Accumulibacter sp.: one gene and its partner. The protein of the gene in region 2 binds, or shares a complex with, the protein of the main gene of each other region. Links are inferred from orthologs where the notes say so. Each region holds a gene or a part of one and is shown on either strand. Other genes may lie near its edges. The genes, in order: tldD and pmbA.

What was found.
Region 1: the proteins of pmbA (region 2) and tldD are in contact, whole or in part, in a solved structure (PDB 5NJ9), measured with the Escherichia coli proteins. The link is inferred for Accumulibacter sp. from one-to-one orthologs.

Annotation. Positions count from the first base shown.
Region 1 is NZ_JAZKUG010000001.1:687,299-699,471, forward strand. The notes cover bases 3,004-5,890. They hold tldD (metalloprotease TldD), read right to left. Parts: upstream 5,228-5,890; coding sequence 3,779-5,227; downstream 3,004-3,778. Other genes in these bases: V5B60_RS03145 (mechanosensitive ion channel family protein), read right to left, coding at 3,004-3,676; V5B60_RS03155 (carbon-nitrogen hydrolase family protein), read right to left, coding at 5,267-5,890. Also shown: V5B60_RS03140 (fused MFS/spermidine synthase), read right to left, coding at 1-2,015; more of V5B60_RS03145, read right to left, coding at 2,012-3,003; more of V5B60_RS03155, read right to left, coding at 5,891-6,112; V5B60_RS03160 (YhdP family protein), read right to left, coding at 6,144-10,082; glnE (bifunctional [glutamate--ammonia ligase]-adenylyl-L-tyrosine phosphorylase/[glutamate--ammonia-ligase] adenylyltransferase), read left to right, coding at 10,249-12,173. UniProt on the Escherichia coli protein: Metalloprotease involved in CcdA degradation. Suppresses the inhibitory activity of the carbon storage regulator (CsrA).
Region 2 is NZ_JAZKUG010000001.1:1,003,024-1,015,116, reverse strand. Bases 3,206-6,012 are described here. They hold pmbA (metalloprotease PmbA), read left to right. Parts: upstream 3,206-3,825; coding sequence 3,826-5,199; downstream 5,200-6,012. Other genes in these bases: V5B60_RS04420 (TRAP transporter substrate-binding protein), read left to right, coding at 5,322-6,012; yjgA (ribosome biogenesis factor YjgA), read right to left, coding at 3,206-3,731. Also shown: V5B60_RS04450 (dihydrofolate reductase), read right to left, coding at 1-44; V5B60_RS04445 (thymidylate synthase), read right to left, coding at 54-875; V5B60_RS04440 (hypothetical protein), read left to right, coding at 1,044-2,576; mog (molybdopterin adenylyltransferase), read right to left, coding at 2,558-3,187; more of yjgA, read right to left, coding at 3,174-3,205; more of V5B60_RS04420, read left to right, coding at 6,013-6,401; V5B60_RS04415 (TRAP transporter large permease), read right to left, coding at 6,539-8,038; V5B60_RS04410 (TRAP transporter small permease subunit), read right to left, coding at 8,038-8,625; V5B60_RS04405 (V-type ATP synthase subunit K), read right to left, coding at 8,936-9,406; V5B60_RS04400 (V-type ATP synthase subunit I), read right to left, coding at 9,483-11,243; V5B60_RS04395 (V-type ATP synthase subunit D), read right to left, coding at 11,404-12,009; V5B60_RS04390 (V-type ATP synthase subunit B), read right to left, coding at 12,043-12,093.

The DNA of each region.
Region 1 (12,173 bases), 320 kb from region 2 along the record:
CACTTCAGAATCCCGAGCAGATTCGAGAAACCGTCCGTCCACGCCGCGAAACCGGGCCGCGGCGACAGCGGCCGGGCACTGGTGATCGCCGCCTGCAGGCTCGCCGCGCGCTCGGGTCGGACGAGCAGCGCCCACAGAGAACGGCGACAGAAGACGTCGCCGTCAGCCGGTTCGAGATCGACGACGAGGACGCTCAGCCCGAGCTTCGCGGCGGCGGCAGCGACCACCGGCTGCAGGTCGAGGTAGCGGTTGGTGATGTGCACGGCGAGGATGCCGTCGCCCTTCATGTGCCGCAGGTAGGACTGCATCGCTTCGAGCGTCAGCAGGTGCGCCGGGATCGAGTCGCCGGAGAAGGCGTCGATGGCGAGCAGGTCGAAGGCCTGTGGTGCTTCGCCCTCGAGCATCAGGCGCCCGTCGCCGAGCACCGGCACGATGCGCGCCCGGCTTGCCGCCAGGTAGCTGAACTCGCTGCGCGCAAGCTCGAGGACCTGGTCGTCGATCTCGTACAGCCGCATCTCGTCGCCCTCGCGGCCGTAGGTCGCGAGGGTACCGGCACCGAGGCCGACGACGCCGATCCTGCGTGGCCGCTCGGTCGGCAGGCTGAGCAGAGCCTGGCCGATTCCCGAACGCTCGCAGTAATAAGCGGTTGGCCGCCGACTGTGCTCGGTGGCGATGAACTGCTCGCCGTGGTTGATGCGTCCGTGCAGGAGCTTGCGCTTGATGCCGAGATCTTCCTCGCTGACGTCGGAAATCCGCAGCTGGCCGTAGAAGTTGCGCATCACGCGCCGGTAATCCTCGACATAATCGACCGATAGCCCCACCAGCCGGCAGCCATACACGGCGAGGGCCGCGAGCAACAGCCAGCGCCAGATCGGCCTGGCTTGCGGCCAGAGGACGATGATCACCAGCACGGCACAGAGAAAGAGGCCGATGGGCAGCTCGAAGTAGGCGTTGAACAGCGCCGGCGCGAGCAGACCGACCAGACTGCCGCCGAGCGCGCCGCCGATCGACAGCATCAGGTAGAACAGCGTCAGGTGACGCACCGGCGGTCGCCGCCGCACCAGCTCGCCATGACAGACCATGCAGAAAACGAAGAGAGCGCCGCAAAGCAGGCTGACCAGCAACGGCACCGGCATGCCGACTTCGGCGAGAACCTGATCGAGGGCAATGAAGGCGATCGGCAGCGCGATCAGGAAGCCCCGACGATGATAGTAGCGCGGCGCATCGAAGCAGAGAATGAAGCTCAGCAGGTAGATGCTCAGCGGCAGCACCCAGAGGAAGGGGACCGGCGCGACGTCCTGCGTCAGGTGGCGGGTCAGCGCGAGGAGGAGGATCGAGGCGGTCATCGCCAGGCCGATCCACAGCAGGCACTCGCGCAGCGGCGGCCGCGGGACTGGCTCCGAACTGGCCGGGCGGCGCTCGAGTTCGCTCGAGACACCCTTCCACGACTGCCAGGCGCTGGCCAGACAGGCGACGACGAAGAAGACGTAGCCAACCGACCAGGCATGTGCCTGCTGCACGACGACGAAGAAGGGCTCGACGAGCACTGGGTAGGAGAGCAGCGCGAGCATCGACGCCAGGTTCGACAGCGCATAAAGCCGGTACGGCATCATGCTGTTGAACGAGCGCGCATACCACGCCTGCATCAGCGGCCCGGTGGTGGACAGCAGCAGGTAGGGCATGCCGACCGTCGTCGCGAGGACGGCGAGGACGTTCCACGTCGGGCTGGCAAAGGCGACGTCCTTCCAGGCCGGGTTGGCGACCACCGGCAGCGTCGCCAGACTGAGCAACAGCAGCACGCCGTGCACGATGACCTGACGGCGTGGCGACAGCCACTCGTGGAGCAGGTGAACATAGAGGTAGCCGAGCAGCAGCGCAGCTTGGAAGAAGACGAGGCAGGTGCTCCACACGGACGACGAGCCACCGAACCAGGGCAGGATCATCTTGGCGATGATCGGCTGGATCTGGAAAAGCAGGAAGGCGGAGAGGAAGACGGTAACCGCAAAGCTGATCATGCCGGTGTTCCCGGCTGCGGCGCCGTTTCCGTCGCCGGCCCTGCAGCCTCCGCTGCCGCCGGTGCCGCATGCCAGCTCTCGCGCGGGACGACGACGTTGCTCGCCGGCTGCATGACGAAATGCGGCGACATGATCTGCACGCCGTAGCTGTTGAACTGATCCTGGATGTTCGCGTGCAGTGCGGAGAGCACCGGTACCCGCTCGAGCGGCTTGTCCATGTGCGCGAAGAGTTCGTATTCGACGTACCAATCGCCGAGTCCGCGCTGATAGACGAAGGGCTTCGGCAACGCGCGCAGGCCCGGCGTCTGCTCGGCCGCGGCGATGAGCAGCGCGTGCACCTGCCGCCACGGGGTGTCATAGCCGATCGTCACCTTGGTCGACACCAGCGTCCCGCGCGCGCCGGCCAGGCGCGAGTAGTTCTTGATCGGATTGCCCACGAGCACGGCGTTGGGAATCGTCACTTCCTCGTTGCGCATGTTGATGATCTTGGTCGACAGCGCGCCGACCTCGCTGACGACGCCGACGGTTTCACCGAGGTCGACGAAGTCGCCGACCGACAGCGCGCGCGAGTAGACAAGCACGAGACCGCTCATCAACTGGTTGACGATGCCGGCCGAGCCGAGCGTCAACATGAAGCCGAACATCACCGACAGTCCCTTGAAGGCATCGCTGTCGGACATCGGGATGAACGGATAGGCAACGGCGATGCCGAGGCCCCAGACGATGATGGTGCAGATGCGGTGGGTAGCGTTGACGGTCTCCGGGTGCAGACCGTGCACATGCACGCGCCCGGCCCTTGCCGCCTTGAAGAAGTTGCCGAGGGCGTCGTTGAAGGCCTTGGTCAGGAAGAGGATGACGAGGGCGGTGGTCAGCGCCGGTACGGCTTCGATAAAGCCGATGCCGATGGTTTCCAACAGGCCGAACAGGAAGCCGGTCAGGCGGTCGCCAAGCGGTTCGGTCAACGGGAAGCGCGCGAGGACGAAGGTCAGCCAGAGGTAGGCGACGCTCAGCCAGAGAAAGCCCATCAGCAGCTGCGCGATCCGCTGCACCAGCGCCCAGCCATGCCGCGCCCAGCGGAAGCCGCTGGACTCGGGATGCGCGTCGATGACCTTTTCGAAGTGACGGACGATGAACGCGGTGGTGCGGCGAATCAGCCACAGCAGCAGCAGGGCGATGGCGGTCGCCGCCAGCGACAGGCCAATCCCCTTGACCAGTACCATCGGCCGGCGCTGCTCGCTGACCGCCAGCAGGGCCGTGTGGAGTTCGTCGGCGCTGCGGCGGGCAGCCGCCTCGAGCGAAATCTTCTCCTCGGGGTCGAGGTCGCCGTCGACGATGCCGAAGAGCACCGATTCACCGATGTGCAGGCTGATTCCCCGCCGACTGTCGATGGAGAACGGCGTCAGTTCGATCGGTTGCTGCATCTGCGCCGCCGGCAGGGCATCGATGCGCGCGAGGGCGCGGCGCACGCGATACTCCGGGCTGGCGCCGACCAAGGTCGCGCGGAGGGTGACGATCGGCCGGAAATGGTAGTGCAGCGTCGCCTCTGCCGGACGCGCCTCGCCGGCAGCGGCGGCGGCCGCCGGCAGGCTGGCAAGGAACAGGCTGGCGAGGAGCCCGAAGAGGGCGAAGCCGGCGGACAGCCGGCAGCAGAACGGCTTCATGATCATGACGGCAGGTGGGTGACGGTCTGGACTGGGCTGCGATTATAGCCCCTGCCCGGCAGCATGGCTTTGCCGCGAGCGCCGATCGCGACCGGCCAATGATCAGGCGGTGCCGCCGACCGTCAGGCCGTCGATGCGCAGGGTCGGCTGGCCGACACCGACTGGCACGCTCTGTCCCTCCTTGCCGCAGGTGCCGACGCCCGGATCGAGGCGCATGTCGTTGCCGATCATCGACACCTGCGTCATCGCCTCAGGGCCGCTGCCGATCAGGGTCGCCCCCTTGACCGGCGTGGTCACGCGGCCGTCTTCGATCAGGTAGGCCTCGGACATCGAGAAGACGAACTTGCCATTGGTAATGTCGACCTGTCCGCCGCCGAAATTGACCGCGTAGATTCCTTTCTTCACCGAGCGGATGATCTCTTCCGGAGTGGACTCGCCGTTGAGCATCGTGGTGTTGGTCATGCGCGGCAGCGGCAGGTGGGCGAAGGATTCGCGGCGACCGTTGCCAGTCGGCGCGACGCCCATCAGGCGCGCGTTGAGGCTGTCCTGCATGTAGCCCCGCAGGATGCCGTCCTCGATCAGCACCGTCCGCTGCGTCGGATTGCCTTCGTCGTCGATGTTCAGCGAACCGCGCCGGCCGGCGATCGTGCCGTCGTCGATGACCGTCACGCCGCTGGCGGCGACGCGGCTACCGATGCGACCGGCGAAGGTCGAGCTGCCCTTGCGGTTGAAGTCGCCCTCGAGTCCGTGGCCAACGGCTTCGTGCAGGAGGATGCCGGGCCAGCCGGCACCAAGGACGACGGTCATCGTCCCGGCCGGCGCCGGTCGCGCCGCCAAGTTGGTGACGGCCTGGTGTACGGCTTCGCGCGCGTAGTCCTGCAGCACCGCATCGGTGAAGAAGCCGTAGTCGGTGCGTCCACCGCCGCCGGCCGACCCCTGTTCACGCTTTCCGCCCTGTTCGACGATGACCGTCAGCGAGACCCGCACCAGGGGCCGCACGTCGGCTGCCAGGCGGCCATCGCTGCCGGCGACCAGGACCACCTCGTACTCGCCGGCGAGGTGCGCCATGACCTGCGTCACCCGCGGGTCGGCAGCACGCGCCAGCGCTTCGAGCCGCTCCAGCAGACTGACCTTGCTGCCCGCATCGAGTGAAGCCAGCGGATCGTTCGGCAGGTAGAGGCGGTGCGCCGTGCTCCTCTTCAGCGCCGGCACGCGCCGTTCCTGCCCGGCGCCGGCAATCGCCCGCACGGCGGCGGCGGCGGCGTCGAGCGCCGGTCTGCTGATGTCGTCCGAATAGGCGAAAGCGGTCTTCTCGCCGGCCAAGGCACGCACGCCAACGCCTTCGTCGATGCTGAAGCTGCCGCTCTTGACGATGCCCTCTTCAAGGCTCCAGGCTTCGGAACGGCTGTACTGGAAGTAGAGATCGGCATAATCGACCTGGTGCGCCATGATCCTGCCGAACACCGGCGTCAGGTCGGCGACATCGAGGCCATAGGGCGTGAGCAGGGTCTTGCGTGCCTGCGCGAGAAGGGTCTGGGCTCTGTTGGTCATTCGGTTTCCCTGTTTGCTGCGGTTTTCTGCCGCCGACGTCTACATGACACGGTGCGCGAGTGCCGGCAGGCTGGCTCGGACCTCATCCAGGCGACTTCTTGCGAGGTCGCCGATGACGATGCCGGGTCCTTTCTGCTTGCGATCGAGGATCGTCCCCCAGGGGTCGATGAGCATGCTGTTGCCGTGCGTTTCGCGGCCGTTCTCGTGCCGGCCACCCTGGGCAACCGCCAGCACGTAGCACTGGTTCTCGATCGCCCGCGCGCGCAGGAGGATCTCCCAGTGGGCACGGCCGGTCGTCTCGGTGAAGGCCGCTGGCACGACGAGCAAATCTGTGACACCGATGGCGCGATAAAGCTCCGGAAAGCGCAGGTCGTAACAGATCGACAGACCGACGCGGCCGAAAGGCGTGACGAAGGCTGCCGGCTGGCGGCCAGCCTCGATGGTCGTGCTCTCGTCGTAACGCTCGCTGCCCTGCTGGAAGCCGAAGAGGTGAATCTTGTCGTAGCGGGCGGCACGCCGCCCCTGCGGATCGTAGACCAGCGTGGAGTTGAGCACCTTGTCGGGACTGCCCGCAAGCAGCGGCAGCGAGCCGCCAATCAGCCAGACCGCGTGTTCGCGCGCACTGGCGGCAAGAAAATCCTGGATCGGGCCATGTCCATCGGCCTCCCGCAACTGCAACTTGTCGCCATCGGTCATTCCCATGATGGCAAAGTATTCCGGCAGCGCGAGCAGTTCGGCGCCCTGTGCAACGGCTTCACTGATCAGCGCCGCGGCGGTGCGCAGATTCTCGTCGACGCGTGGCGTCGACACCATCTGCAGGGCGGCGACGCGGAGGACGCCGGTGGCTGGCGCTGCCGGCAGCCGCTCGTCGGGGTGTGGCTTCATGGTGGGCTCCACTCGGCTGAGTTGGTTTCGGTCACGGCGTCGTCGCGACCGCCGGCGGCCGCGACAGGCGCTCCACCTTGGGGTCGTCCCACCTGCCGGTGACCAGGTAGTCGAAACTGAAGGCCTTGCTCAATGGCCCCTGCAGGATCTTGTCGGCGAGCAGCGTCGCGACGCCGGCCAGCGGGTTGATCACCGCCACGCCGAGCGCCGCACTGCTGCCGAGATCGGGCTGGACGCTGACTTCGAGGCGCTGCGTCTCATTTTTCAGGTCAGCGTCGCCGCTGAGGACGACGCGCGCCGCTGGGCCGCTGATCTGCAGCCGATCGGTGTGCATGACGCCGCTCTTGACCGCGATGCTGCCGGTGATGCCGTCGAACGCGAAACCCTCGCTGAAGATATCGCCGAAATCGAAGGTGAAGCGTCGCGGCAGCCCCTGCAGGCTGATCAGCCCGAGCAACTTGCCGACGCCGGGATCGACCTTGAGGAATTGGCCGTGGCTTGCCTCGACCTGGATGTCGCCAGCGAGGGTTGCATGGTCCAGCTCGGTCGGCGCGCCGGTCCAGCCGATGCGGCCTTTCATCGCCGCCTTGCCGCCGCGTATCGTGCCACCGTAGCCGAGGCGGTCGAGCAGACGCCCGACATCGCCGCTCTCGAGGGCGAAATCGAGCTGCGTCCGGTTCCCTGCAGTGAGCTGCCACTGCCCACTGCCCGCCAGGCTGCCATACGGGTTGCGCAGATCGATGCGGTCCAGGCGCCAGATGCCGCCGTCGTTGTGCGCCTGCACCTCGAGGCGTCCGAAGCGCTTCTGCCCGATGGTGAAATCATCGACGATGACGTCGAGCGCCGGCAGTTCCTTGAGCGGCTCGCGGCTGGTGGTATCGCTGCGCACCCTGTCGGGACGCCGCCACTTGCTGAAATGCGCCTTCAACCTGCCGGCACCGCTGCCGTCCCACTGGAAGCTGCCGATCGCCTGCTCCGACTCGACATTGCCGCGCCAGCGCGTCGTGATGCCGGTGATGCCAACACCGACGCCGGTGTAGGTCTGACCAATGACGACGAGTTCGTCAGCCCTGACATCGACGGCGACCGGGAAGCCGGTCGCGGCGACCTCAGCGCTCTTCCGGCCACCGCCGAGAAGGCTCTGCCAGGCGTCCAGATCGAGGCTGCGCGCGCTGATGCCGACATTGAGCCCGCGCTCGGGCAGCGCCGCGGCCGGCCGGCCGATCGCGATCATGCCGCGCTCGATCTGTGCCTCGCTGTCTTTCCTGCGGCGGACCAGCTGCACGCTGAGCACGTCGCCGAGGGTGGCACGGACCTGATCGCGGACGATGGCCTGGCCGCCAGCGGCCGCCGGCAGCAGTCCGTTCTCGAAATGCAGGGGCATCGCTTCGCTGGCAGACTTGCCAAGCGGCGCCGGCAGGGTCGAGCTGACGCCAAGCAGATCACTGTCCACCAGGACGTCGACATCGCGCTTGCGCAACCGGATCTCGGCGCGATAGGCGGTGCCGCCGGCGAAAGCGGCGAGTACGGGCGAGCCGATGTGCCGGCGCAGATCGTCGACCAGCAGCGAGCCGCTTGCCAGCACCCGCACCCTGCCGGACTCGGTGCCCCCGGTGATGCGCAGCGGGCCGCCGAAAAGCGTCGCGTTGATCCCGGGGACACGCAGGTCCCGTTCCGAGAACTGCAGGTTGCCCTTCACCTGCTGCAACGGCGGCAGCACAGGGTCGACGACGACCTCGTTGGCCTGGAACGTATAGGTGCCGTCGATCTTCGAATCGCCGAGCCGCGCCTCCTCGAGCGGAATGACCAGACCGATTTCCAGCCGGCCTGCTCCGCGTGCACTCATCTTCTCGGTGAAGTGGTCGATCTGCGCTGCCACCGGACTCTGGTCGATGAACTTGAGGAACTCGGCGGTTGGCCCGGCGACGTGGCCCTTGAGCTTTAGCGTGCTCACCGGTGCGTCGAAATCCGGGATCTCGGCCCGCGTCTGCGCCAGCGTCGCACCGAGAATCGTGCCGTGGCGCGCCTGCACCACCATGCCGTTGCCCTCGAAACGCAGGTCGGCATCGATGCTCGTGATCGGCGGCCAGCCGGTACCGTAGTCGAGGACGACATCCTGCGCCTTGACGGTGACGAGGAACTGTCCCTGTTTGCGGTCGAGAAAGGGGAAGTGCGCCAGATCGCCCTTGAGGATCAGCCGGGCTTCGCTGGCGGTTCCCGCCAGCAGCGCGTCGCGCACCCAGTGGCGGGCATCGACGTTGATCGCCGCCGGCAGGTAGCGCCAGACCGCGGTCGCTTCGGCACGCGTCAGCGCAGCCGTCAGGTCGATGCTGCCCGGCCCGTCCGGACTGCTGCGGTAAGTTCCCTGCGCCGAACCGGCCGCGTCGGCGCCGGCGAACTCGGCACGTGACAGCTCGGCCTCGAGCCGACCCTGGCTGACCTTCCACTTCGCCTGCGCGTGCAGCGTGTCGAGGGCGATCGCCGACTCGGGAAAGACCTGCGGCAGCTCGACACGCACCTGCCGCGAGCGCAGTTGCACGGCACCGCCCTTCTCGCTGGCGTCGAGCGAGCCCGACAGGCCACTGGCGCCGGGGAACTGCCGCACCGGTCGCAACGCGAGGTCGGCGAACGAAGCCTGCAGCGAATAGGCCTGCAGCTCCTCGGAGCTGCCGCGCCAGCTGGCGTGCAGGTCGCCAATGCGGCCGCGCGGCGCGAAGTCGTCGAGCAGGCGGCGCGACTGCGGGTCGAGCGGCAGGTAGGCGGCCAGTCCGCCAAGGACGCCGAGGTCCACCGCTGTCGCCGTCGCACTGCCGCGCAGCGAAGCGCTCGGCGCCTTCTCCTGCTGCCATTCGAGGTGGAAATCGGTCGGCTCGATGCGCAGTCCGCCTGCCTGCTCCGGCGGTCCCGCTGCGGCGGCATCGGCAGCCACCGCTGGCGCCGGCGACTGGGCGAGGAGTTCGACGCGACGTCCGTCAAGGCGCATGCCCGCGGCCAGGAAATGTGCCGCGACACGCCCGGAGAGCCGATCCAGAGCCAGTTCCGGCAGGTTCCTGGCCAACCGTAGGTTGACGCTGGCGAGCGACAGGTCGGCTGTGAGGTTCTGCAGCGCCCCCTCGGCAAAGCCTGCCCACGCGCGTATCGCGCCACGACCATGCGGCAGCGCGAAAGGATAGTCGATCCATGCCCGCCAGGCAGCGAGATCGACGTAGTCGACCTGGACGAAGGCCTCCCCTTTCCAGCTGGCGGCGTTCTCCAGGTCCCTGCCGCGGAAGTCGCCGCGCAGGTCGATCGCCGACGCCAGCTCGGCAGGCGGCAGCGCGGTCAATCCGAAGCGGTGGTGGCGGCCGTCATTGTCGAGCGCCAGGTTGACGTCTTCCAGTACCAGTGGCGGGGCGCCGGGTCTGGCGTCCTCCCAGAGCACCGTTGCGCCATTGACGCGAATCTGTTTCTGCGCCAGGACCCAGTCCACGACACCTCCATCGCTGTCATCCTCGGTGACGGCGATGCCGGCGACGAAGAAGCGGCCGTCGTGGTCACGCCGCAGATGCAACGTCGGCTCATCGATGCGCAGCAGGCGCAGGCGCAACTGCAGCCGCGGCAGCGAGGACCAGGACAGCACGCTCTCGACGCGCGAGAAGGCCAACGCGGGCTGGCCCCGGGCATCGGCGATGCGCACGTCGGAGAGGACGAGATCGGGATTGAGACCGGCCCAGCTCGCCTCGATGCCGCCGATGGCGACCGAGAGGCCGAGCGCCTGGCCAGCCGCACGTTCGATTTCCGGCCGATAGTGCTCAATGTTGGGCAGGATCAGGTAGCGCAGGCCAAGCACCAGCAGCACGAAGGCGAAGTAGAGCACGAGGGCGGCGCGCACGGCCCAGCGCCAGCCGGTGCGCACCGCCGGATGCGAGACGAAGGGCACGAGACGGTGCAGGCGATGGTAGACCGCCGGGCGCAGTTCCTCCTGCCGCATCAGAGTGGGCTCGCGCGGAGAGACTTTTGCCAACAGTCGGTGCGCGTCACTAGAATGTCGGGGTACCCGGTCGAGTTCGCCAATATCCCATTGTAACGGCTTTGCCGCACCGCTTCAGCGTCCGTGGCGCAGCGCGCGATCCGGATCCAGACGAGATGAAGGAACCATGAACAGCTCCCGCGACGCCAGGCTACCCGATCTCGCTGCCGCGCGGCTGGCGGCGACTGCGCACAGCCGCTACCTGCGTCAGCTGCTGGCAGCGCGGCCGGAAGTCGCCGTCTGGCTCGACGGCAACGCCGCCAGCCCACTTTCCGCGGAGCGGATGAGCGCCTTCCTCCGCGCTGCCGCACCGCGCAACGAAGAGGAACTGAAGCGTTGCCTGCGGCACCTGCGGCAACGCGTCATGGCGACGCTGATCGTGCGCGACATCGGTGGTCTGGCGCCCCTCTCCGAGGTCATCGAGACGATGACCCGGCTCGCCGACGTCGTCACCAACTTCGCGCTCGACCTCCTGCATCGACAGCTCGCCGGACAGTTCGGCGAGCCCCTCGACGAGCACGGCCGGCCGCAGCGGCTGCTCGTCATCGGCATGGGCAAGCTCGGCGGTCGCGAACTCAACGTTTCGTCGGACGTCGATTACATCTTCGTTTATCCGGAGGAGGGGCGAACCGCCGGCAACGGTCGCCGCCTCGACAACTACGAGTTCTTCCTGCGCCTCGGCAAGCGACTGATCGGCGCCCTCGGCGACGCCACCGAGGATGGCCAGGTCTTCCGTGTCGACATGCGACTGCGGCCGAACGGCGATTCCGGGGCGCTGGTCGGCTCGCTCGGCTCGCTCGAGAACTACTTCATCGCACAGGGCCGCGAGTGGGAGCGCTACGCCTGGATCAAGGCACGGGTGATGAACGAGGGAGCCAATCTGCAACCGGAGTGGATCGACGCCCTGCAGCGCATCTGCCGCCCGTTCGTCTTTCGCAAGTATCTCGATTTCGGGGCGATCAACGCCATGCGCGAGCTGCACGCGCAGATCCGGCGCGAAGTGGCGCGTCGCGACATGGCCGAGCACATCAAGCTCGGCCCCGGAGGCATCCGCGAAATCGAGTTCATCGCCCAGGTTTTCCAGCTCATTCGCGGTGGGCGCGACCCGGCACTGCAGGTTCGCCCGACGTTGCGGATCCTCGCCCTGCTCGCCGAGCGTCGGCTGCTGCCGGCGGAGAGTGAACGCGAGCTGGCGACCGCCTACGAATTCCTGCGCCGCCTCGAGCACCGCCTGCAGTATGTCGCTGACGCGCAGACGCACCGCCTGCCGGGCGGTGACGACGAGCGCCAGGCGATCGCAACCTCGATGGCTTGCCACGACTGGGCCTCGTTCATGGTGGCGCTCGACGCGCATCGTGCGCTCGTCGCCCGCCACTTCGAGCAGGTGTTCTCCGAGCCCGAGGAAGGACGGCACCCGCTGGCCGGCATCTGGGACGGCGCGACGGCCAACGAGGACAGTCTCGAGCAACTGGCGGCGCTCGGCTTCCGCCAGCCACAGGCGCTCATCGAACGGGTACAGCGCTTCCGCGACAGCGGCCGCTATCTGCAGTTGCCGGCGAGCAACCGCGAGCGGCTCGACGCGCTGGGTCCGCGACTGATCGATGCGGCCGCCGCGACGGCGACACCCGACGCAACCTGGCAGCGCGGCCTTGACTTTCTCGACAAGATCAGCCGTCGCGGCGCCTATCTCGCGCTCCTGCAGCAGTATCCGCAGACGTTGAAGAAACTCGCCGAGCTGATCGGCAGTTCGTCCTGGGCAGCCGACTACCTGACCCGCCACCCGATCCTGCTCGACGAGCTCCTCGATTCGCGCATCTTCGACGTCACCACCGATTGGCAGCAGTTTCGCGGCAACCTGCAGGCGCGGCTGGCGGAGCACGTCGATGACACCGAGCGGGAGATGGACATCCTGCGCGAGACCCATCATGCGCAGGTCTTCCATTTCCTGGCGCAGGACCTGGCGGGCATGCACACGGTCGAGCATCTCGCCGACCGGCTCAGCGAGCTTGCCGACATCATGGTGCAGACGACCCTTGATCTCTGCTGGCAGAA
Region 2 (12,093 bases):
CCGATCGCCCGGTTTCGTGCCACGACGGCGATCAACGAGATCATCGCCGGCACCTAGACGGCAACCGCCCCCGCAATGTGCGGATGCGGATCGTAGCCCGCGAGCTCGAAATCCTCGAAGCGGAAGGCGAACAGGTCTCCGACTGCCGGGTTCAGCCGAATCCGCGGCAGGCCGCGTGGTTCACGGGTCAGCTGCAGCCGCGCCTGATCGAAATGGTTGCTGTAAAGGTGGGCATCGCCAAAGGTGTGCACGAATTCGCCCGCACGGTAGCCGCAGACCTGTGCCAGCATCAGTGTCAGGAGGGCGTAGGAGGCGATGTTGAAGGGAACGCCAAGAAAGATGTCGGCGCTGCGCTGGTACAACTGGCAGGACAATCGGGATCGTTGGTCCCGGTCGTCGGCCGGCGCGGGTGCGACGTACAGCTGAAACAGGGCGTGGCAGGGCGGCAGCGCCATGCGCTCGACGTCGCCCGGGTTCCACGCCGTAACCAGATGGCGGCGTGAGTCGGGATGGTGCCTGAGTCCATCGACCAGTTGCGCCATCTGGTCGATCTGTCTGCCGTCTGCCGTCTGCCAATGACGCCATTGATGGCCGTACACCGGCCCGAGATCACCGTTCGCGTCGGCCCATTCGTCCCAGATACGGACCCCGTTGTCCCGCAGGTAGCGGATGTTCGTCTCCCCGCGCAGAAACCACAACAGCTCATGCACGATCGAGCGCAGATGAAGCCGTTTTGTCGTCAGCAAGGGGAAGCCGTCGTCGAGCGCGAAGCGCATCTGCCAGCCGAACACCGACCGCGTACCGGTGCCCGTACGGTCCCCCTTCGCGCAGCCCTTGTCCAGCACGTGCTGCATCAGGTCCAGATACTGCCTCATCCCTTGCCCCAGCCGATGTCCCGTGCCCAATTGTAAGCCATGCTGGGGTGACGGCCTGCCCCAAGCCCCAGTAATGTTGCCGACCGACATGGCTGCGACCTCGCTCCTGCTCGCATGCATTACAATTGCTCTTCCAACTTGGCGACCCGTGACGAGGCCGGCTCACCGATGATTCTCAACCTGTTCCCGCAGCGTCCCGACCATCCGCTGGCTGATGGCAAGGAGTTGAAGCGGATCGTCGCCGAGCTGTTGGTCGCCCGGCCCGCCAACGCCGTCGAGGAGGTGACGACCTGGTTCGAGTCGCTCAAGCATGCCCGCAACTTCCGCGTCGATCGCTACTTCGATGTCCTGCGCCAGCTCGATGAGGCCGCCCAGCCGCATCTGCGTCGTCTGGGGCGGGACTACGTGCAGTCGCCACACCTCTCTCCGGCCGAGCGAGGCCGCATCTGGACGCGCTGCCACGTTTTCTGCGTCGAAGTCGCAGCGAGTTACGCGCTGTGTCTGTCGCGCGCACGGCTGGAACCGCGCAGCAAGGGCAGCGATGCACTCAAGGCGTCACTTCCCCTGATCGAGGCGCGCCTGCTCGCGGCGCGTCGCTGTCAGCTGAAGTGGCTCGCGTTCCGCTACGCCGCCGCCGGTGCGGAAGTCTGGCAGGCGCTGGGCGCGAGCTATCTGGCAGCCGAGCAAGGTGGCTACGCGCAGAAGTCGCTGCAGCTCTATCCGGCACAGCACGGTCTGACCAGCGCCCAGCAGCAGTACATCCATGCCCTGGTCTTCTGCTCGTCGTCGATGGACGGCCTGTTGCCGGAGCAGATCGAGCTTGCCGACCGCCTGATCGCCCACTTCCTCTCCTCTTTCGTCCTCTTGCCGACGCCGCGTGCGGACAGTGTCTATTGGATCGACGCCGCCACTGGCGAGCCGCCCACCCGACTGGGCCGGCGACCGGGCATGATCCGCCCCAGCCTGCGCTATCTCTCCCCCGTGCCGGCATTGGCTGGACTCAACGAGTTGATCCATCGCCTGGAACATGGTGAGTTGCCGACGGACCTCAATCTCGGCGGCGAGTACCCGCCGAAGACGGTCCTCGCCGTGATGCGCCACCTGCGACCCTACTGGGCGCTGCAGCCACCGCAGCGGCAGCACCGACGGCACGCCATCAGGACGCAGATGACGGTGTTCGAGGGCTTCGAGCAGTGCTACATGGTCTTCGCCGGGGCCACCCTGCAGCTGCAGGAGGATCCGGCGCGGCAACAATGGCTGGTCGACGACATCAGCCTCGGTGGTTTCCGCGCGCTGCTCGACCGCTCGTCCGAGGGCCGCGTGCGCCTGGGAGCCCTGCTCTGCATGCGGGCCGAAGGGAGCGACAACTGGCTTCTCGGTGTCGTCAGGCGGCTGGGCTCATTGCCTGATGGTGCCGCCACCGTCGGCGTGCAGGTGCTGTCGAGGCGGGCAAGAAGCGTCGACCTGCGGCCGCGGCGCAGCGGCTTCGCCGCCGCCGTGGCCATCCCCGGCATCCATCTTGGCGATGAACATGGCGTTGCCGACGTGCTGCGCGTCCTCCTGCCGCTTGGCGGCTTCCAGGTTCGCGACAACCTCGACCTCAGCCTCGATGGCCGCCCCAGTGTGCTGGTGCCGCTGGAGGTCGAGGAGAGCGGCGGTGATTTCGAGATCGCCCGCTTCCGTCAGGAGCCTGCCGGCTGAGAAGCCGCGGCGCCATCGCCGGGCTGCGACCGCGCCGCCGATTTTGGCCGAAAGGCCTTGACGACCTCCTGTCGCGTCTCGATGCGAGGACCGCCAAGGAGGTCGATGCAGTAGGGAATGGCAGCGAAGATGCCGTTGACCTGGACGCTGCCATCTGCTGCCCGGAGTCCCTCGAGCGTCTCGCGGATGGCTTTCGGTTGTCCGGGCAGGTTGACGATCAGGGCCTGACGACGAATCACCGCCACCTGGCGCGACAGGATCGCCGTCGGCACGAAGTGCAGGCTGATGCGCCGCATCTCCTCGCCAAAGCCCGGCATCAGCCTGTCGGCCACGGCCAGCGTCGCCTCTGGAGTCAGGTCACGGGCGGCCGGTCCCGTGCCGCCGGTGGTCAGGACGAGATGACAGCCGAGTTGGTCGACGAGGTCGATCAGCGTCTGCTCGATCGTCGCGCGATCATCGGCAATCAGGCGCGTTTCGCTTCGCCAGGCGCTGCTGATCGCAAGCCGCAACCACTCTTCGAGCGCTGGCAGCCCCTGATCCGGATAGACCCCCTGTGCGGCGCGATCGCTGATCGACACCAGGCCGACCAGCAACTGTTCATTCCCGCTCATCGTCCGCCCCCCCCTCTGCCGTTGCCGTTTTCCCATCGATCTCGCGCAGCAGCCGGAACAGCGCACGATGGCTGCGTGGCGGTCTGCCCTGCTCCTGCTCGGCGAGGGCTGCCCGCCGCAGCGAGCGCAACTGCTGCAGGTCGACCGACGGCGAGCGGCTGGCGATCGTGAACAGAAGCCTCTCATCGGCGAGCAGCTCGCTGCGCAGGCGCTCGATCCGGTGCAGCGTCGCCGTCTCGTCGGCGGAGTCGCCGCGCACTGCCGCGAGGACGGCACGAATCGGCTGTGGGTCGACGGCCCGCATCAGGCGGCCAATGTACTGCACCTGGCGGCGGCGCGCGTCGTCGTGACGCGCCATGCCGCGTGCCTGCGCGACGGCCAGCCGCAGATCCTCGGGCAGTTCGACCTGGCGCAGGCGGTCAGCGGGCAGTGCGACGAGCTCCTCGCCCAGTTCCTGCAGTTCCAGCATCGCGCGCTTGCGCCTCGTCTTCGACTCCGGTTGCGGATCTTCGTGTCTGTCTGCGGTTGTGCTATGGCTGCTCATCGTCACCGGGCGTTGGTTGTGGTCGACCGCCGGCTGGCCGGGCGGCTGCCACCGGAACTGCTATGATAGCGGCTTTCGTCCCACGGCAGACCTCATGTCCCGTCCACACGCGCCCGCCAGCAGCGAATCACGTTTCAGCCACAGCCTCGATACGTTGCGCGAACTGGCGAGCGACGTCCTCGCGCACGCCGGCCGGCAGGGAGCGAGCGCTTGCGAGGTCGATGTGTCGACCGGCTTTGGGCAGTCGGTGACGGTGCGCTGCGGTGAGGTGGAGACCATCGAGTACAACCGCGACAAAGGCGTCTCCGTTTCGGTCTACCTCGGCCAGCGCAAGGGGCATGCCAACACCTCCGACTTCTCGCCCAAGGCGGTTCGTGAAACCGTCGAGGCGGCGCTGAACATCGCCCGCTTCACCGCCGAGGACCCCTGCGCCGGTCTCGCCGATGCCGCGCTGCTGGCGACCGATGCCGACCGCCAGCCGGACCTCGACCTCTATCATCCGTGGATGCTTTCGGTCGATGATGCCGTCGCGATCGCTCGTCGCTGTGAGCAGGCCGCCTTCGCCGTCAGCCCCGAGATCAGCAATTCCGAGGGCGCCACGGTTTCGCTCCAGGAGGGGCAGTTCGTTGCCGCCAACAGCCTCGGTTTCATCGCCGGCTACCCGAGTTCGCGCCACTACCTGTCCTGCTCATTGATTGCCGGGACGAACGATGGCATGCAGCGCGACGACTGGTATGAGGTCGCACGCGACCCGCTGGCGCTTGCTTCAGCCGAGGCGATCGGCGAGCGCGCGGCGCAACGCACTCTGTCGCGTCTCGGAGCACGCAAGATCCGGACCTGCAAGGTGCCGGTCCTGTTCGAGGCACCCCTGGCGGCATCGCTGATCGGCAACTTCGTGCACGCCGCGAGCGGCGGCAGCCTCTATCGCCGCACCTCGTTCCTCATCGACAGCCTGGGCAAGCGTGTCTTCTCGCGCAGGCTGCACATCAGCGAGCGGCCACACCTGCCACGTGCGCTTGCCAGCAGCCCTTTCGACAACGATGGCGTCGCCACCCGTGACCGTGAAGTCGTCGAAGGCGGACGCCTGCAGGGCTATTTCCTCAGCGCCTACAGTGCCCGCAAGCTGGGAATGCAGACCACCGGCAATGCTGGTGGCTGTCACAACCTGATCGTCCGCCCGGGCAAACGCGATCTGCCGGGGCTGCTGCGCAAGATGGGGCGCGGATTGCTGGTTACCGAGCTGCTTGGCCAGGGCGTCAACTACGTGACCGGGGACTATTCGCGCGGTGCTGCCGGCTACTGGGTGGATGGTGGTGTCATTGCGCACCCGGTGGAAGGGATCACCATCGCCGGCAACCTGCGCGACATGTTCCGGAACATCGCGGCGGTGGGCACGGACGTCGTCGTTCGCGGCTCGAAGCGGGTCGGCTCGATCCTGATCGAGCAGATGAAGGTGGCGGGTGACTGATCTGCCACGCCGATCAAGGCATTGCCGCTGCCTGCAGCAGCAATGCCTTGCTGCAAGCGCGGCTGCTTTGGCTATAATCGCCGTGCAATTCCCTGACAACAATGCTGAGAGGAGACCAAGTCGTGGAAAGACGTTCGTTCTTGAAGAATGCCGGTGCCGGCCTGGCCGCCGGCACCATGGCCATGCCGGCGATCGCCCAGAATGCGCCGACGATCAAGTGGCGGTTGGCCTCGAGCTTCCCGAAGAGCCTCGACACCATCTATGGTGGTGCCGAAGTCATGGCCAAGCGGGTTGCCGAAGCGACTGGCGGCAAGTTCCAGATCCAGGTTTTCGCCGGCGGCGAGATCGTTCCCGGTCCGGCCGTCTTCGATGCGGTCAAGGACGGCACCGTCGAAATGGGGCATACCGTCTCTTATTACTTCTTCGGCAAGGACCCGACCTACGCGCTGGAGACTGCGGTTCCCTTCGGCATGACCAATCGCATGATGGACGCCTGGATGCGCCACGGCAACGGCGGCAAGCTGCTTGGCGAGTTCTTCGCCAAGTCGAACATCATGACCATTCCCTGCGGCAACACGACGACCCAGATGGGCGGCTGGTATCGCAAGGAAATCAAGACCGTGGCTGACCTCAACGGGCTGAAGATCCGCATCGGCGGCTTCGCCGGCGCAGTCCTCAGCAAGCTCGGTGCCGTACCGCAGCAGATCCCGGGTGGCGACATCTATCCGGCGCTCGAGAAGGGGACGATCGACGCGGCCGAGTGGATCGGCCCGTACGATGACCAGAAACTCGGCTTCAACAAGGTCGCCAAGTTCTACTACTACCCGGGATGGTGGGAGGGTGGTCCGCAGGTGACGGCCTATGTCGGCCTGAAGAAGTGGGCCGAGTTGCCGAAGGAATACCAGACCATCCTGCAGATCGCCTGCGCCGACGCGCACGTGGACATGGTCGCCAAGTACGACGCCAGGAACCCGACGGCGCTCAAGCAGCTCGTCGGCTCGGGAACGGTGTTGAAGCAGTTCCCGAAGGAAGTCATGGACGCCTGCTACAAGGCCGCGATGGAGCTCTACGCCGAGACATCGGCAAAGAATGCCGAATTCAAGAAGGTGTACGACGACTACAAGAAGTTCATGGACGATCAGATCCTCTGGATGCGGGTCGCCGAGGGCTCGTACACCAACTACATTTTCAGCAAGCGCTAGGAGTCTTTCGCGCGCCGCGGTCGTTGCTTGCCCGCTGCGCGCAGACCGACCGCACAGGAAGGGGAGCGGGGCTGTCGCCCGGCTCCCCTTTTCTTGGTGCTGGTGGGTGAGCGCTGCGCTTGCCGGTCGACGCTGGACTACTTCGCCTGATCCTGCTTCATCGCATCTCGGATTGCCTTGCTGGCGGCATCCTCCGCACCGGGAGCCGGGTCCTTCGGCGCTTCGAGCCCGGGCGGGGTGGCCGGTGCACCGTAGTCAGAGGTTGGCACTTCGATCTGCACCGAATCGAGATCGACCTTGGCGTCCTGGTCGAGGCCGAAGGTCACCAGTTGCGGGAAGAAGATCAGGATGCTGACCATGATGATCTGGATGCAGACGAAGGGGATTGCCCCCCAGTAGATATCGGTCGTCTTGACCGCGGCCGGCGCCACCGAACGCAGGTAGAAGAGTGCGAAGCCGAAGGGCGGGTGCATGAACGAAGTCTGCATGTTCACCGCCAGCAGCACGCCGAACCAGATCAGGTCGATTCCCAGCGCCTGCGCCACCGGCCCGAGCAGCGGCACGACGATGAACGAGAGCTCGAAGAAGTCGAGGAAGAAGGCGAGCAGGAAGACGAGCACGTTGACCACGATCAGGAAACCGACTTCGCCGCCGGGCAGCCCGGTCAGCAGGTGTTCGACCCAGCGGTGGCCATCGACGCCATAGAAGGTCAGCGAGAACACGCGTGCGCCGACGAGGATGAAGACGACGAAGGTCGTCAGCTTGGCGGTCGTTTCCATCGCCTGCCGCAGCAGGCTCCAGCTCAGGCGCCGGCGCGCGAGTGCCAGGATCAGGGCGCCCGTCGCTCCCATCGCGCCGCCTTCGGTCGGCGTGGCGATGCCGAGGAAGATCGTTCCGAGGACGAGAAAGATCAGGAACAGCGGCGGCAGCAGCGTCGTGACCGCGCGCATCAGCAACCGGGCGCCGTGCAGTGTGCGCGCCTCGGCGGGGAGCGCCGGTGCCCAGCGCGGCTTGAAGATGGCGACCAGGATGACGTAACCGACGTAGAAGGCGGTCAGCGTCAGGCCCGGCAGGAAGGCGCCCTTGTACATGTCGCCGACCGACTTGCCGAGCTGGTCGGCCATGATGATCAGCACCAGCGACGGCGGGATGATCTGTGCCAGTGTTCCGGAGGCGGCGATGACGCCGGTCGCCAGCCTGGTGTCGTAGCCGTAGCGCAGCATGATCGGCAGCGAGATCAGCCCCATCGAGATCACTGAAGCGGCGACGACGCCGGTCGTCGCCGCCAGCAGCGCGCCGACGAAGATCACCGCGAAGGCGAGGCCACCCCGCAGTGGCCCAAAAAGCTGGCCGATGGTGTCCAGCAGGTCCTCGGCCATTCCCGAGCGCTCGAGGATCAGTCCCATGAAGGTGAAGAAGGGGATCGCCAGCAGCGTGTCGTTGTTCATGATGCCGAAGATGCGATCCGGCAGCGCCTGGAACAGCTGCGGTCCGAGCAGCCCGAGCTCGATGCCGATCAGGCCGAAGACGATGCCGTTGGCCGCCAGGGCAAAAGCGACCGGGAAACCGACGAGGAGGAAGACGACCATCGAGGCAAAGATGATCGGCGCCATGTTGGCGATCAGGAAGTCGGTCATCAAATCTCTCCCTTCTGCGCCTTGATCGCCAGTGCCAGTTCCTCTTCGGGTGTCGGCTTGTGCCCCTTCTCGGTGGTGTCGGGGCAGAGACCCTGCAGGAAGCCGACGCGCTTGATGAGTTCCGAGATTCCCTGCAGGACCAGCAGGAAGAAGCCGATCGGCACCAGTAGGCGCACCGGCCACACGGTCAGGCCGCCGGCGTTGCTCGACTGCTCGTTGCTGTGCAGCGCGAGGAGGAAGATCGGCCACGACATGTACATGATGGCGATCGCCATCGGCAGCAGGAAGAAGATGATGCCGAAGATGTCGATCCAGGCCTGGCCGCGGCGGCTCAGCCGGCCGGCGATCAGGTCGATGCGCACATGCTCGTTGCGCAGCAGCGTGTAGCCGGCGCCGAGCAGGAAGATCGCCGAGAACAGGTACCACTGGATTTCGAGGAAGGCGTTCGAGCTGTAGTTCCAGATGTAGCGCATGATCGCGTTGCCGGCGGCGATCAGCGTGACGATCAGGACGAGCCAGATCAAGGCCTTGCCGACGCGCTCGGTGAGCCCGTCGATCAGCTGCGAGAGTTTGAGCAAACCATTCACGCGACATCCCTCCATGGACGACAGAACATGCTTCTCCTCCTCGACCCGATTGCCTGCGCTTCGCCTCGTAACGGGCGAATCATCGGGCCATGCCGTCAGACACGAACTCGCTGTCACGGAAGCCGTAAGCAGCGTCAGCGATTATGGCACATCTGCGATGCGTGGGAGAGCGCTTTGACGCCTCCCACGCAATCCTCGGTCGGATGGTCAAACCGATTAATAATCAGCAAGATGAGCCATTTCGGCGATGCCCCGGCGACTTTCCGCCGGTACGCGCTGCCTCTGCTCGCGACGATTTCGTCGCAATCCGTCAGGCGCCGCCGGCAAGACGGAACGCGGGCGGAATGAACACGAGAACCAGGATGGCCAGCGTTTCGATGATGCCCAGGGTCATCAGGTAGTTGCCGAAGCCCTTGCCGGTTTCAGCCATGGCATCGGCCGCCGCGGCGCCGATTACTCCCTGGTACCAGGCGGAGACACCCATGCCGAGACCACCGAAGATCCCGGCGCCAAGCATGCCGCCCCAGTTGATCGCCTGATGTGCAGCCAGCGAGGCATCGAGTGCGGTATTGATCCAGCCCATCAGAATCATGCCGTAGATCGTCTGCGACATCGGCGCCCCGATGAAGGCGAAGAGCACGAAAGGAGCTGCCTTGTCCTGCGCATAGCACTTCTTCCAGGCGCCGACAGCGGCCGGCCCGGCCGCGCCGACGCCCAGGGAGGAACCGGCTGCAGCCAAGCCGACGGCTGCAGCCGCTCCCAGACGCCCGAGGCTGACCATCACATCTGTATCCAACTCAATCTCCTTTCTGTCAGGTGTTTGCCAATCGTGGTCGCGAACGACCGCAACGTGCCGTTCAAGCGGACGTTGCCCGCATGCGCTGCCACGGTCGGTAGGGAAAACCGCTCCACTGCAGCCCGAGATGACTGGCGAATTCGAGCGTATTCAGGCGGATGCCGTGAACCATCACGCCCATCACCGCGAGGACGATGTTCACCGTGTGCGCGACGAACAACAGCAGCGCAGCGAGCAGCCCGCTCAGCCAGCCGTCGAACATCGGTGCGAGCATGATGTTGAAGGTGGATGCGATGGCAAAGCTGGCGGTGCCGACGGCGTAGAGCCGGATGTACGAAATCACGTCCACGAAGCTGCCGACCAGGTTCAGTGGCAGCATGACGTGGTTGAACCATTCGTCCCTGAGGTTCCGGCGCGGTGTCATGAAAAGCACGATGAGCACGACGCCCGCGCCGAACACCCAGGTCATGATCGATGGAAACGGCAGGTTGAGTACCACCGAACGGGCGCTGAAGAACATGAACCAGACGACACACAGCCAGCCGACCTGGGCCAGCGCCTGCGGGCTGCGGATCAGGTTGGCGATGTTCCACACGTGCGCGATCGAGAGGTGGATCGCGGCAATCCAGAAGCACAGGTCCTTGACGTGCTCCTCGTCGCCCAGCCAGCTCACTTTCAGGGCAGCGAGTGGTGCCGGCAGGTCTGGAATCCCGAAGTAGGTCCCGGTCAACACGCCCCAGACGATCGTCGCGACGCTGGTGATCTTGAGCAGGGTGAAGGGATGGGTCGGACTCGCGGGGAACTTGCGCTGCGCCCAAAGCGTCAGCCCGAGGAAGATTGCCCCGTAGCCGGCGTCGCCCACCAGCATGGCGAAGAACAGGCTGAAAAAAAGCAGGAACCACAGACTGACGTCGATCTCTCGATAGCCGGGAAGGATGCCGATCAGCTCGAAGACCGCCTCGATCGGCTGCAGCCAGCGTGGGTTGCGGATCAACGTCGGCACCAGGTCGCTTTCTGCCGGTTCGTCGATGACCAGCCCCCAGCCGTTCTTGCGTGCAGCGTCGCGCAGGCGAGAGACGTCGTCGCTGGGGCAAAAGCCCTGCAGGTAGACCACTCCGTCCATGGCACGGCCCATGCCGGCGCGGATCTCGGTCATCTGGACCATCTCCTCCGCCTCGGCTCGCGCGCGCGCCAGCGCCGAACGATCCCCGGCGAAGCCCGCAATTTCGTCGGCGATCCTGGCCTGGGTCGCTTCCAGTTCGCCGATCCGGCTCTTGACATCGGCCAGCGACATCGCCGGAGGGCGCAGTTCCTGGGCGGCAATCTCGGGCGTTTCGCCGACCGTGACGATGACGAACGATACAGCGGCGCGGGTGCGCGACGTTTCGAGACACAGCGCGGCCGCCGGCACTACCGGAAGACTGTCCGCAGCCGCCTGGAACAGGCGGATGAACACGCCCTTCTCGGCCAGAGCGGCGAGATCCCGCGGAGAGAAGTCACCGAACGGCGACACGCGCGCGCACTCCTGACGCAGAAGTTCGAGTTCCTCGGCCGTCTCCCGGCGAAGCCGAAGGAGCCGCGACAGCTCGTCGACGACTTCGCCGGGGCTCTTTCCCGACGGCTGTGCGCGTGGCAGGTTGGGCAGGATTTCGGCGGCGCGCCTGATGTGTTCGAGACGCCGTCGCGCGCTCTCGATGTCTTCGTGTTCGACGACCCGCTCCAGTACCGGGTGCAGCACGCCTAGCTGCCGCAGCGACAGCAGGCCCGCTTCGCGGCCGGCGGCGCGGCAGAGGACGATGACCTTGTGCATCGGGACGATCATGGACTCGCACCTTTTCTTCGGGGTTGCGGGCAGGTCGCAAGGACCATGGACCGGTCGCCGAAACCCCTCTGCGCGCCCTGGTCGCGTCCGGCGTGCGCGCAGTGAACGGTTCCGTCGGCCGGCATGGACGAGCAAACTGGATGGGCGGCCATGTGCTTCGTCAGGTGGCCGTCAACTGCTCGGTGGCCTTCGCCTTGGCCATCTTCGAGCGTGCCACGCCGGCGGTCATCTGGTCGCCGAGGAAGATTCGAATGACCCGAATGTGCTCCCTGGCCTCGGGTATCTTGACCTTTTCGAAAAGATTCACGCGCTGGCTGGTAGTGCGCAACTCAACAGCCAGCCGGCGCAACTGCTCTTGCAGTACCTGCAGTTCCAGGCGCCGCTGGATGCGCCGCTGCAGCATCTCGAGTGCGTCGTCCAGCCAGGCCGGTGTGGTAAACAGGTCGGGGATCTGGCGGGAAAAATCTACGCCAGCAAGTACGGGGATGGCCACCCCGGCGATGTTTCCCTGGCCGAGGCGGATGTCGCGCACGCTCAACCAGTCTTGCCATTCCACCGGTTCGGCGAACAGGCGAACCCACTTCGCAAGCTCCGCACGGTCCTGCTGCTCCGCAGCACGCGCCACCTCGAGCGTGGCTTCGAGCTGGCGAACCTCCAACTGCAGTTGCTGCTTCTTCAACTGCAGGGTTGGCAGGTAGCGCTCGAAGCGCTTCAGCGCTTCCCGCTGCGCCTTCAGCTCGTTCTTGGTGTGCTTGATGTTTGCCATCGGTGGCGGTCAGCGTCCTTGCCTTGTGGGATGTCAGCGGGCGGGCCAGAACTGGTCAGTCAGTCTCGACGCGATTCCCGTCTC